Regions from separate parts of the Streptomyces sp. NPDC057694 genome, predicted to be linked through region 2. Evidence: riboswitches for the same ligand, from Rfam matches in the RefSeq annotation. Region 2 holds a riboswitch; each other region holds the start of a gene.
What was found. A riboswitch is a leader RNA that binds a small molecule or an ion and turns the genes downstream of it on or off. The one in region 2 is predicted to bind cyclic di-AMP.

Region 1 (3,266 bases), on a different contig from region 2:
GGGCTACCGTCGCAGAGTTCACCGCTTCGAGCGACAGATATATGCATATCTTGGGGGATCGCCACCCTGGAAGCGCATCCAAGTGGCACGCTGGCGCGAAGCAGTAGCCGGGGCCGGTGAATGAAGGATCCGCGGCGGGCGGTCGAGCGGCCCCGACAGGAAAGGGACGACTTCGCCATGGCAGACCACCAGGAAGCATCAGTAACACTGCCGAGCGATCCCGCGTCGGTCTCGACGGCCCGGAGGTACGTGAGCAACGTGCTGACGGAGTGGGGCATGCCGGGTGACGGCGACACCGCCGACACGGTCCGGCTGATCGTCTCCGAACTCGCGACGAACGCGGTGCAGCACACCCGCGGTCTGTCCCCCACCTTCACCGTCGAGCTGGAACTGGAGCGGGACGAGCGGCTGCGGATCGGCGTCACCGACAGCCATCCCCGCTACCCCAAGCGGCTGCCCGCCGCGGTGCAGCAGGACAATGGGCGCGGCATGGTCATCATCCGCTGTCTCACGGCCGAGTGCGGCGGCAGACTCTCGGTCTGTCCGACGCCCGAGGGCGGCAAGACGGTGTGGATCGCACTGCCCTGGAAGAGCACCGCGGCCGGCGGAGACATCCGCCCGGCCAGCCGCTGAGCGCGGGTCAGCCGGACGCCTCGTCGTCCGGGGGCGCTGCCCGCCCGGCCAGGGACCGGCGCAGGAGCCCGGGAAGAACCCCCCACAGCCCCACGCACACCAGGAACGTTCCGGCGCCCGCGGCGATGCCGCCGCCCCGGCCGACCGTCACATCGACCACGAGCAGCACCGAACCCGTGAGCGCGAGGGCGAGCGCGGCCATGCCGCAGGCGGCGAGCCGCGACGAGACCCGTACGATCCGGGACTTCGCCCCCAGCTGGAACAGCACCCGGTGCAGCGCCGCGGGCGCCATCAGCAGCGCGGCCGCCACGACCGCGAGGAGCAGCGTCGTCACATAGACGGCGCGCTGCACCGTGTCGAGTGCGGGAAAGCGCTGGGTGAAAGCGAGCGTGAGGAGAAAGGCGAACAGGAACTGCACCCCGGTCTGCGTGACACGGAGTTCCTGCAGAAGCTCGCCGAAGTTCCGGTCGGCTCGCTCCAGGGGCGTCTCGTTCCGTTCGTCCATGCTCTCCAGGTAACCCCTTCCGGCCGGTCGAGGCATGGTGGCGGGCCTGGCGCCCGGCCCGCCACCATGAAAAGGGGGCGACGGTGCCGGGTCAGCGCACCCGGCCGTACCAGACGCTCTTGGTCCAGATCTTCTGCAGCTTCACCACGTCCCCGGTCTTCGGGGAGTGCCACATGCGTCCCTTACCGGCGTAGATGCCGACGTGGTAGACGCTCCGGCCGGAGTGGAAGAAGACCAGGTCACCACGCTTGCGGTGGGATGCGGAGACATGGCGGGTCTTGTTGTACTGCTGCGCGGCGGTGCGGGGCAGCTTCTTGCCCGCCCGCTTGAACGAGTAGAGCGTGAGGCCCGAGCAGTCGAACCGGCGCGGCCCGGTGGCGCCCCACTTGTACGGCGCTCCCTTCTTCGAGGCCGCGACCTGGAGTGCCTTGGTCGAGGCCACGGCCGCCGACGCCTCGGGCGCGGCACCGGGGACCATGAGCCCGGCGCTCGCGACGGCGAGGGTCAGGGCCGAGGCGGTGCCGGCCCGGGTCAGCAGCGAGGGGACACGATTGAGCGCGGACATGCGCAACCCTTCGTCAGCCGCCTGCGAAGGATGACCTGTCGGGTTCGGGCTGGCGAAGATGCCCGGCCGCGGGACGCGGCTTCACCCCAAGGACTGCTCGCAGCGGCTGCTGCGGCGGCCCGTCGTGCCTGGGTCCTCCACTCCTGCCGATCCACTCCTGTCGACCTGGCATCCGGGCGGCGGCAGGACTCGGCGTCCGCACGGACCGCCCCGCCGCGGTGGCGGGGGCTTGTCGTCGGAAGGGATCTTGACCCACCTCTGAGGCGAAAGCCGAGCTGAACCGGCGGTAAGTGAGGCTCCTCACGCTTGACCCGTTCAGGTGGACAGTGCGGCTTTCGGGAACCGGCGGCCAGCCGCGACCATGCCCGCACCAGGGGCGGAACCGAAAATTCCGGGATGCGCCTACCGCCGTCGCGCAACTCTTACGGTCTTCAGGGTCTACGCACATCTACGCCATCCGGCGGTACCCCATCTGGGCCGTTTCGCAGGGGACGCGGACGACTTGGCCGCCAAAGGACGTCGGACGACTTCAACTGTCCGTCAGGTGACGTTTTCTGGCGGCAAAGTGACTGCCCGTGTTCGCCTCTCCCCGTCCAGAACGCGCAGCGCCCGCTCCAGGGTCGCCGCGTGCACCCGGCTCTCGCCCCGCTGGTGCATCAGGGTCAGGGCGTCCCGGAGCGCCGTCGCCCGGCTGACCAGCGCCTGGGCCGCGCGCAGGCCCCGATACGTGTCGTCGCCGCGCGCGGGGTTGATGCGCGCCAGCAGATCGACCACGGCCAGATAGCTGTCCACCAGCTCGCACTCGGCGCGGGTCAGCGCGGGCAGCGGCGGCAGTTCCGGTGGATACACGGCCGCCTCACCTCGCGCCCGGTGCGCCGTGCGTGTTCTTGCGGTTCTGCAGGACGTGATCCACCAGGCCGTATTCCAGGGCCTGTTGGGCCGTGAGTACGGTGTCCCGCTCGATGTCCGCGCTGATCCGCTCCGTCGGCCGGCCCGAGTGGCGTGCGAGCAGCTCCTCCAACTGCGCCCGCGTGCGCATGATTTCCCGGGCCTGGATCTCCAGGTCCGTGGGCTGTCCCTGGGCCGGCTCCGGCAGCGCGGGCTGGTCGAGCACCACGCGCGAGCCGGGGAGCATCATCCGCTTGCCCGGCGCTCCCGCGGCCAGCAGCACCGCGGCGACGGACGCGGCCTGTCCCAGACAGGTCGTCTCCACCTCGCAACTGACGTACTGCATCGTGTCGTAGATCGCCGTCATCGCGCTGAACGAGCCGCCGGGGGAGTTGATGTACAGCGAGATGTCCCGCTCCGGCGCCGTGTACTCGAGGTGCATCAGCTGCGCCATCACATCGTTCGCCGAGGTGTCGTCGATCGGTGTCCCGAGGAAGACGATGCGCTCTTCCAGGAGCTTGGAGTAGGGGTCGAGCGTGCGCTGGCCCGACGCGGTGCGCTCGGTGAACTCGGGCAGGACATAACGGCCGGACGGGCGGGTCATGGTGCCTCCAATGGCGATCCGGGCGCGGTGGACGCCGCCCCTGTAAAAAATGTACAGGACGTACATCACGT
Region 2 (3,266 bases):
CCGCGGGCCAGGCGCTCGGGGTTGGTGACGAACAGGTCGTCGCCGACGAGCTGCACCTTGTCACCGAGCTTCTCGGTGATGACGTGCCAGCCGGCCCAGTCGTCCTCGTACAGCGGGTCCTCGATGGAGACGAGCGGGTACGCGGAGACGAGCTCCTCGTAGTACTCCGTCATCTCGGCGGCGGAGCGCTCCTTGCCCTCGAACTGGTACTTGCCGTCCTTGTAGAACTCGGAGGCGGCGACGTCCAGCGCGAGCGCGATCTGCTGGCCGGGGATGTAACCGGCCTCCTTGATCGCTTCGAGGATGAGGTCGAGCGCGGCGCGGTTCGACTCCAGGTTCGGGGCGAAGCCGCCCTCGTCGCCGAGGCCGGTGGACAGGCCCTTGGTCTTCAGCACCTTCTTGAGGGTGTGGTAGACCTCGGCGCCCCAGCGAAGGGCCTCGGAGAAGGACTCCGCGCCGATCGGGGCGATCATGAACTCCTGGATGTCGACGTTGGAGTCGGCGTGCGACCCACCGTTCAGGATGTTCATCATCGGGACGGGCAGCAGGTGCGCGTTCGGACCGCCGAGGTAGCGGAACAGCGGCAGGTCGCTGGCCTCGGAGGCGGCGTGCGCGACGGCGAGCGAGACGCCGAGGATGGCGTTGGCGCCGAGCGAGCCCTTGTTGTCCGTGGCGTCCAGGTCGAACATCGCCTGGTCGATCAGACGCTGCTCGGTGGCGTCGTAGCCGACGAGCTCCGGGCCGATCTGCTCGATGACGGCGAGGACGGCCTTCTCGACGCCCTTGCCGAGGTAACGGTTGGGGTCACCGTCACGGAGTTCGATGGCCTCGAAGGCTCCGGTGGAGGCACCGGACGGAACAGCAGCACGACCCGTGCTGCCGTCGTCGAGGCCGACCTCGACCTCGACCGTGGGGTTGCCTCGGGAGTCCAGGATTTCCCGGGCTACGACGACGTCGATGGACGGCACGAGCATCTCCTTCTGGGATGTGACGCGGACTGTGCGGGGCCATGTTGTCCGGTCCCGCGCCCTCTGAGCCTAACCGGCTCCGGGGCATCGGCCATCCGACCGCCCGGCTCGTGGACAACGCCCGTAGCGAAATGTTTCTTAACGGAACAAAGACAGCAGCCCCCGCCCGCTGCATGGGGCGGGGGCTGCTCAGGTGAGCGGCCCACTGAAGGTGGGGACGGGATGCGGCCGGGGGCTCGGCGTCCGCCGATGCCGGGCCCGCGGCACTCCCGCCGGTTCCTGCTTACTTCAGGTGGAGCTGCTGACCCGGGAAGATCAGGTCGGCGTCCTTGACGATGTCCTTGTTGAGCTTGAACACCTTCTGCCAGTTCGTGCCGTGCGCCTCGGCGATCTTGCTGAGGGTGTCGCCGGTCTTCACCTTGTACTCGCCGTCGCCCTTCTCGACCTTCTGGCCGGTGGGGGTGGTGACGGTGTCACGCGACTGCGAGCGCGAGGCGGCCGAGGAGTCGGTGTGCTGCTCGGTCGACTTCTGCTCCTGCTGCTGCGGCTGGCTCTGCTGCTGCGGCTGCGACTGCTGGGTGTCCTGCTCGGGAGCCGGAGCGGAGTTGCTCGTGGAGGCGCCGGACAGGCCCACACCACAGCTCGGCCAGGCGCCCTTGCCCTGCGAGGCGAGGACCTTCTCGGCGACCGAGATCTGCTGGGCCTTGGAGGCGCCGGCGGCGGAGGACGCGTACTGCGTGCCGCCGTAGGCCGCCCAGGTGGACGGCGAGAACTGGAGGCCACCGGAGTAGCCGTTGCCCGTGTTGATCGACCAGTTGCCACCGGACTCGCACTGCGCGACCTGGTCCCACTCGGAGGTGGAGGCGGCGGAGGCGGACGTGGCGCCCATCAGCGGGACGGCGACAGCGGCACCGGCGACACCCGCGAGGGTGGCGACACGGACGGCCTTGGACGGGCGGCGGTGCTTGCCCTTGCTGGAAAGCAGCATGGAGAGATCCCCTCACCGACGCCTACGAGGTGAGCTGTCGGGTTCGGGCCAGTGAGTGCCCGGCCGCGCATCTTGTGCGCGGCTTAACCCCAAGCCCCTCCGGTCTCCCGGGAGGGCGGCTTACCTGGGTCCCCCGCTCCTGCCTACGGCGCTGACGCGTCGACTGTTCCCGTACGGACGTTGGCAGGATTCGGCGTGACGTCCATCGGGGCCCGCTGTGGCGAGCGGTGACGACCGTAAGCAGTCGATCCGTCCGATTTCAAAGACGATCAGGGTCTTTGAGACTCATGTCTCACTCGATCAAAAGCGGACATACACGCCTCAAAGACCCCGTAACTCCCGCTACTTTTCGACCGATTCGAGCCCAAGATCCAGACTCTGACCAGGAAGGATGAGGTCGGGGTCGGTGCCGACCGTCTTCTTGTTGGCGTCGTAGAGCGCGGCCCACCCGCCCTGTACGTCATGGGCGTCGGCGATGTCCCAGAGGTTGTCACCCGAGCGGACCACATAGGCCTCGTCGTCGCGCTCGTCGCCGCGCGAGGCGTGACGGCCGTCCCCCGTACGCGAGTCGGCGCCGTCGTCGGTGGCCCGGTCCCCCCGGTGCCGGCCGACGGACGACGCGCCGTCGGAGGTGTCGGAGCCGGTGGCCGAGGCGTCGGGCGACGCGGTGCCGGACGGAGTCGACGTGGCGTCATCCGCCCCGCCGGCCTTGCTGTTACCCGAGGTATCGGCGGAGCTGTCGGCTGACGGCCCGTCGGACGCCTCGTCCGACGCGTCGCTCGACGAACCGTCCGTCGCGTCGTCCGACGCCGCACCCGACGCCTTGTCCGATGTGCCGGACTCGTCGTGATTCTTGCCTCCCGCATCCGAACCCGAGTCCGAATTCGAGTCGGAGTTCGAGGCCGAACTCGAGTCGGAGTCCGCGTCCGACCCGGCCTTCGAGTCGGCCGTGCCGGACGGCTGCGGGGAGGCGCTGGCGCCCGGGTCGACGTCCGCCGAACCGTCACCCTTGGCGAGGCCCGCGGTGATCGAGCAGCTCGGCCAGGCGCTCGGCCCCTTGTCGTCGAGGACCTTCTCGGCGACGGCGATCTGCTGCGAGCGGCTGGCCTGGTCGGCCCGCGGGGCGTAGTCGAGCCCGCCGTACTGCTCCCACATGTCCTGCGAGAACTGCAGGCCTCCGTAGTAGCCGTCGCCCGCGTCCAGGCTCCACTGCCCGCCGCTCTCGCACTCGGCGACCTTGTCCCACGTGGAGGCCGTCGCCGCGCCCGCGCTCGTCGCAGCGAGCAGCGGGATCGCGAGGGCGCTGCCGG
Region 3 (3,266 bases), on a different contig from region 2:
GGCCTGTTCGCGACGGTCGGCGCGCTCACCGTCGCGAACATCTTCATCGCGGTGCTCTGGACCTGAGACGGTCCGGGCTCCGCTCAGGCGGGGCGCACCACGCTGTGGATCGACGAGGTGCCGTCGTAGTAGATGGACTCCTCGCGCACGTACGCGCCCGGCTTCGGGGCGTGGATCATCATCCCGTCGCCGAGGTAGAGGCCGACGTGGCTGATGTCGTCGTAGAAGAACACCAGGTCGCCGGGCTGGATGTCGGAGAGCGAGACCGTCGTGCCGACCTCGACCTGGTCCCAGGTGGTGCGCGGCAGCGTGATGCCGGCGGCCTTCCAGGCGGCCTGGGTCAGGCCCGAGCAGTCGTAGGAGTCGGGGCCCGTGGCGCCCCACACGTACGGCTTGCCCTCCTGGGCCTTGGCGAAGGCGAGGGCCTGCGCGGCCTTGGCGGCGTAGCCGGACGACGAACCGGACGACCCCGATGACGACCCCGTCGAGCCGGAGCCCGACGCGCCCTCCTGGGCGGCCTTCTCCTCGGCCGCCTTCTGCTTGGCGGCCTCGGCCTCCTTCTGCTGCTGCGCCAGCTCGGCAGCCTTCTTCCGGGCCGCCTCCTCCTTGGCCTTCTCGATCCGCGCGAGCCGCGCCTTCTCCTCGGCGGTCAGCTTGGAGAGCAGCTGCCGCGCGTCGGACAGCTTCGTCTGCACGGCTTCCTTGGAGCTCTGCAGCTCCTCCTGAGAACCGGCGAGCTGGCGCAGGTTCTCCTGCGCCTCGGTGCGCTTCTTCGCCGTCTTGCGCTGCTCGTCCTGGAAGTCGTCGACGGCCTTCTTCTGCTCGTTCGTCATCCGGCTGAGCAGTTGGTCCTGCGCGAAGTAGTCCTCGGGGTTGTCGGCGAGGAACATCGTCGCGGTGTCGCTCATCCCGCCCGAGCGGTACTGCTCGGCGGCGTACCGGCCCAGTTCCTGGCGGGCCTTGTTCATCTTCTCGGTGCGCTGCGCGATGTCGTCGAGGAGCCGGTCGACCTGCTGCTTCTTGCCGGTGGTCTGCTCCTTGGCCGCGTTGTACTTCTGCGTGGCGACCTCGGCCTGGCGGTACAGGGTGTCGACCTTCTTCTGGACCTCTTCCAGGCTCGGCCGGTCCGGCTGCGCGGGAGCGGCCTGCGCCGTCTGCGAGAGCAGGGCGACAGAGGTGAGGGCGGCGGTGGTGATGCCGATCGCGGGGGTCGTGCGAAGACCGCCGGCGAGTCGGGACCGGTTGCGCGGCTTGCGGTGCGACGCCAAGGCTGGCGACTCCTTCCGTCATCCGCCTACCGGGTTAGCTGTCGGGTTCGGGCCAGGAAGGTCGCCCTACGCTCCACCGCCCGGTACTGCCGGGCCGTCGAGCCGATTCACCCCAAGGTCGGTGGGTCCCCGGTTCCCTGCCTCACGGCGTACGGAACTCAGCGGGGGCTGCCCGCTCGCCGCGACGATCGCGGGCGGGGGGACGGACGGCCCGCGCAGCACGGTAGCCAACTCGTGTTGCTGCTGTGAAGGTTGATGTGCGATATGCCCGATACATTTTCGTGACCTTGCTGCGGTCGGGGGACCCGAGGGGTGCCGCGCGTCCATTTCTTGATCGGTTCTCGGTCTGTTTATCCGGCTGTGTGCCGATGTGGCGGCATGATCCGCGGCCGGGGGAGCGGCGAGTGATCTGCGTCATGCGGAACACGCCGCGTCCGCGCTCCCGCACGGCGGCGGAGGCCCGGTATCGCAAAGGCGGCGGCGCTCTGTCAGTGGGGCGGCCTAGACTCGTACGGCGATGAGCAGCCTCTTTGACGACAGTTTCCTGGCCAGCCTCCAGAGCGGCGCGGAGCAGCCCCCGCCGCCGCCCGAGGACCCCGCCCACGACAGCGCGCCGGAGCCGATCCCGGACGATCTGTTCGGCGGGAAGTTCGACGTGCCACCGGCCAGGGACGCGTACTACCGGGACGGCGCCCCGCGCCCGGCCGTCGACGCGGAATCCCTCCTGGAGGGGTTGAACGAGAATCAGCGGGCGGCCGTCGTCCACGGCGGCTCGCCCCTGCTCATCGTCGCGGGCGCCGGCTCCGGCAAGACCCGCGTCCTGACGCACCGCATCGCGTACCTGCTCGCCGAGCGCGGCGTCCACCCGGGCCAGATCCTCGCGATCACGTTCACGAACAAGGCCGCGGGCGAGATGAAGGAGCGCGTCGAGGCCCTCGTCGGCCCGCGGGCCAACGCGATGTGGGTGTCGACCTTCCACAGCGCCTGCGTGCGCATCCTGCGCCGGGAGAGCAAGAAGCTGGGCTTCACGTCCTCCTTCTCGATCTACGACGCGGCCGACAGCAAGCGCCTCATGGCGCTCGTCTGCCGCGACCTGGACCTGGACCCGAAGAAGTTCCCGCCGAAGTCCTTCAGCGCGAAGATCAGCAACCTGAAGAACGAGCTGATCGACGAGGAGGACTTCGCGAGCACGGCGGCCGACGGCTTCGAGAAGACCCTCGCCCAGGCCTACGCGATGTACCAGTCCCGCCTCCGCGAGGCGAACGCGCTGGACTTCGACGACCTGATCATGACGACGGTGAACCTGCTGCGTGCGTTCCCCGACGTCGCGGAGCACTACCACCGCCGCTTCCGCCACGTCATGGTCGACGAGTACCAGGACACCAACCACGCGCAGTACGCGCTGGTCAAGGAGCTGGTGGGCCCGGCCGACAGCGACCCGGCCGAGCTGTGCGTCGTCGGTGACGCCGACCAGTCGATCTACGCCTTCCGCGGCGCCACGATCCGCAACATCCTCGACTTCGAGGAGGACTACGCGGACGCGACGACGATCATGCTGGAGCAGAACTACCGCTCCACGCAGACGATCCTCTCCGCGGCCAACGCGGTCATCGAGCGCAACGAGTCGCGCCGCCCGAAGAACCTGTGGACGAACGCGGGAGCGGGCGCCCAGATCACCGGCTACGTCGCGGACACCGAGCACGACGAGGCCCAGTTCATCGCCGACGAGATCGACCGCCTCACGGACGCGGGCGACGCCCGGGCCGGCGACGTCGCCGTCTTCTACCGGACGAACGCGCAGTCCCGTGTCTTCGAAGAGATCTTCATCCGCGTAGGACTGCCCTACAAGGTCGTCGGCGGCGTCCGCTTCTACGAGCGCAAGGAGGTCAGGGACGTCCTGGCCTATCTGCGGGTGCTCTCCAACCCGGAGGACTCGGTCCCGCTGCGCCGGATCCTGAACGTGCCGAAGCGCGGCATCGGCGACCGCGCCGAGGCGAT

Region 1: it holds a riboswitch for cyclic di-AMP, as region 2 does, so the genes downstream of both, ACFVDP_RS13690 (C40 family peptidase) here and ACFVDP_RS35370 (transglycosylase family protein) in region 2, are expected to answer to the same signal.
Region 3: it holds a riboswitch for cyclic di-AMP, as region 2 does, so the genes downstream of both, ACFVDP_RS11385 (NlpC/P60 family protein) here and ACFVDP_RS35370 (transglycosylase family protein) in region 2, are expected to answer to the same signal.

The regions. Positions count from the first base shown of each region.
Region 1 is NZ_JBHVIX010000004.1:335,592-338,857, reverse strand. Features, by position in the region: gene ACFVDP_RS13700 (ATP-binding protein) at 178-633, shown strand; gene ACFVDP_RS13695 (DUF6328 family protein) at 641-1,138, opposite strand; gene ACFVDP_RS13690 (C40 family peptidase) at 1,230-1,703, opposite strand; cyclic di-AMP (ydaO/yuaA leader) riboswitch at 1,707-1,908, opposite strand; gene ACFVDP_RS13685 (hypothetical protein) at 2,244-2,552, opposite strand; gene ACFVDP_RS13680 (ATP-dependent Clp protease proteolytic subunit) at 2,560-3,195, opposite strand.
Region 2 is NZ_JBHVIX010000024.1:103,377-106,642, forward strand. Features, by position in the region: gene eno (phosphopyruvate hydratase) at 1-974, opposite strand, end outside; gene ACFVDP_RS35370 (transglycosylase family protein) at 1,252-1,956, opposite strand; cyclic di-AMP (ydaO/yuaA leader) riboswitch at 1,961-2,162, opposite strand; gene ACFVDP_RS35375 (transglycosylase family protein) at 2,299-3,266, opposite strand, start outside.
Region 3 is NZ_JBHVIX010000003.1:337,244-340,509, forward strand. Features, by position in the region: gene ACFVDP_RS11380 (hypothetical protein) at 1-66, shown strand, start outside; gene ACFVDP_RS11385 (NlpC/P60 family protein) at 84-1,268, opposite strand; cyclic di-AMP (ydaO/yuaA leader) riboswitch at 1,276-1,442, opposite strand; gene pcrA (DNA helicase PcrA) at 1,786-3,266, shown strand, end outside.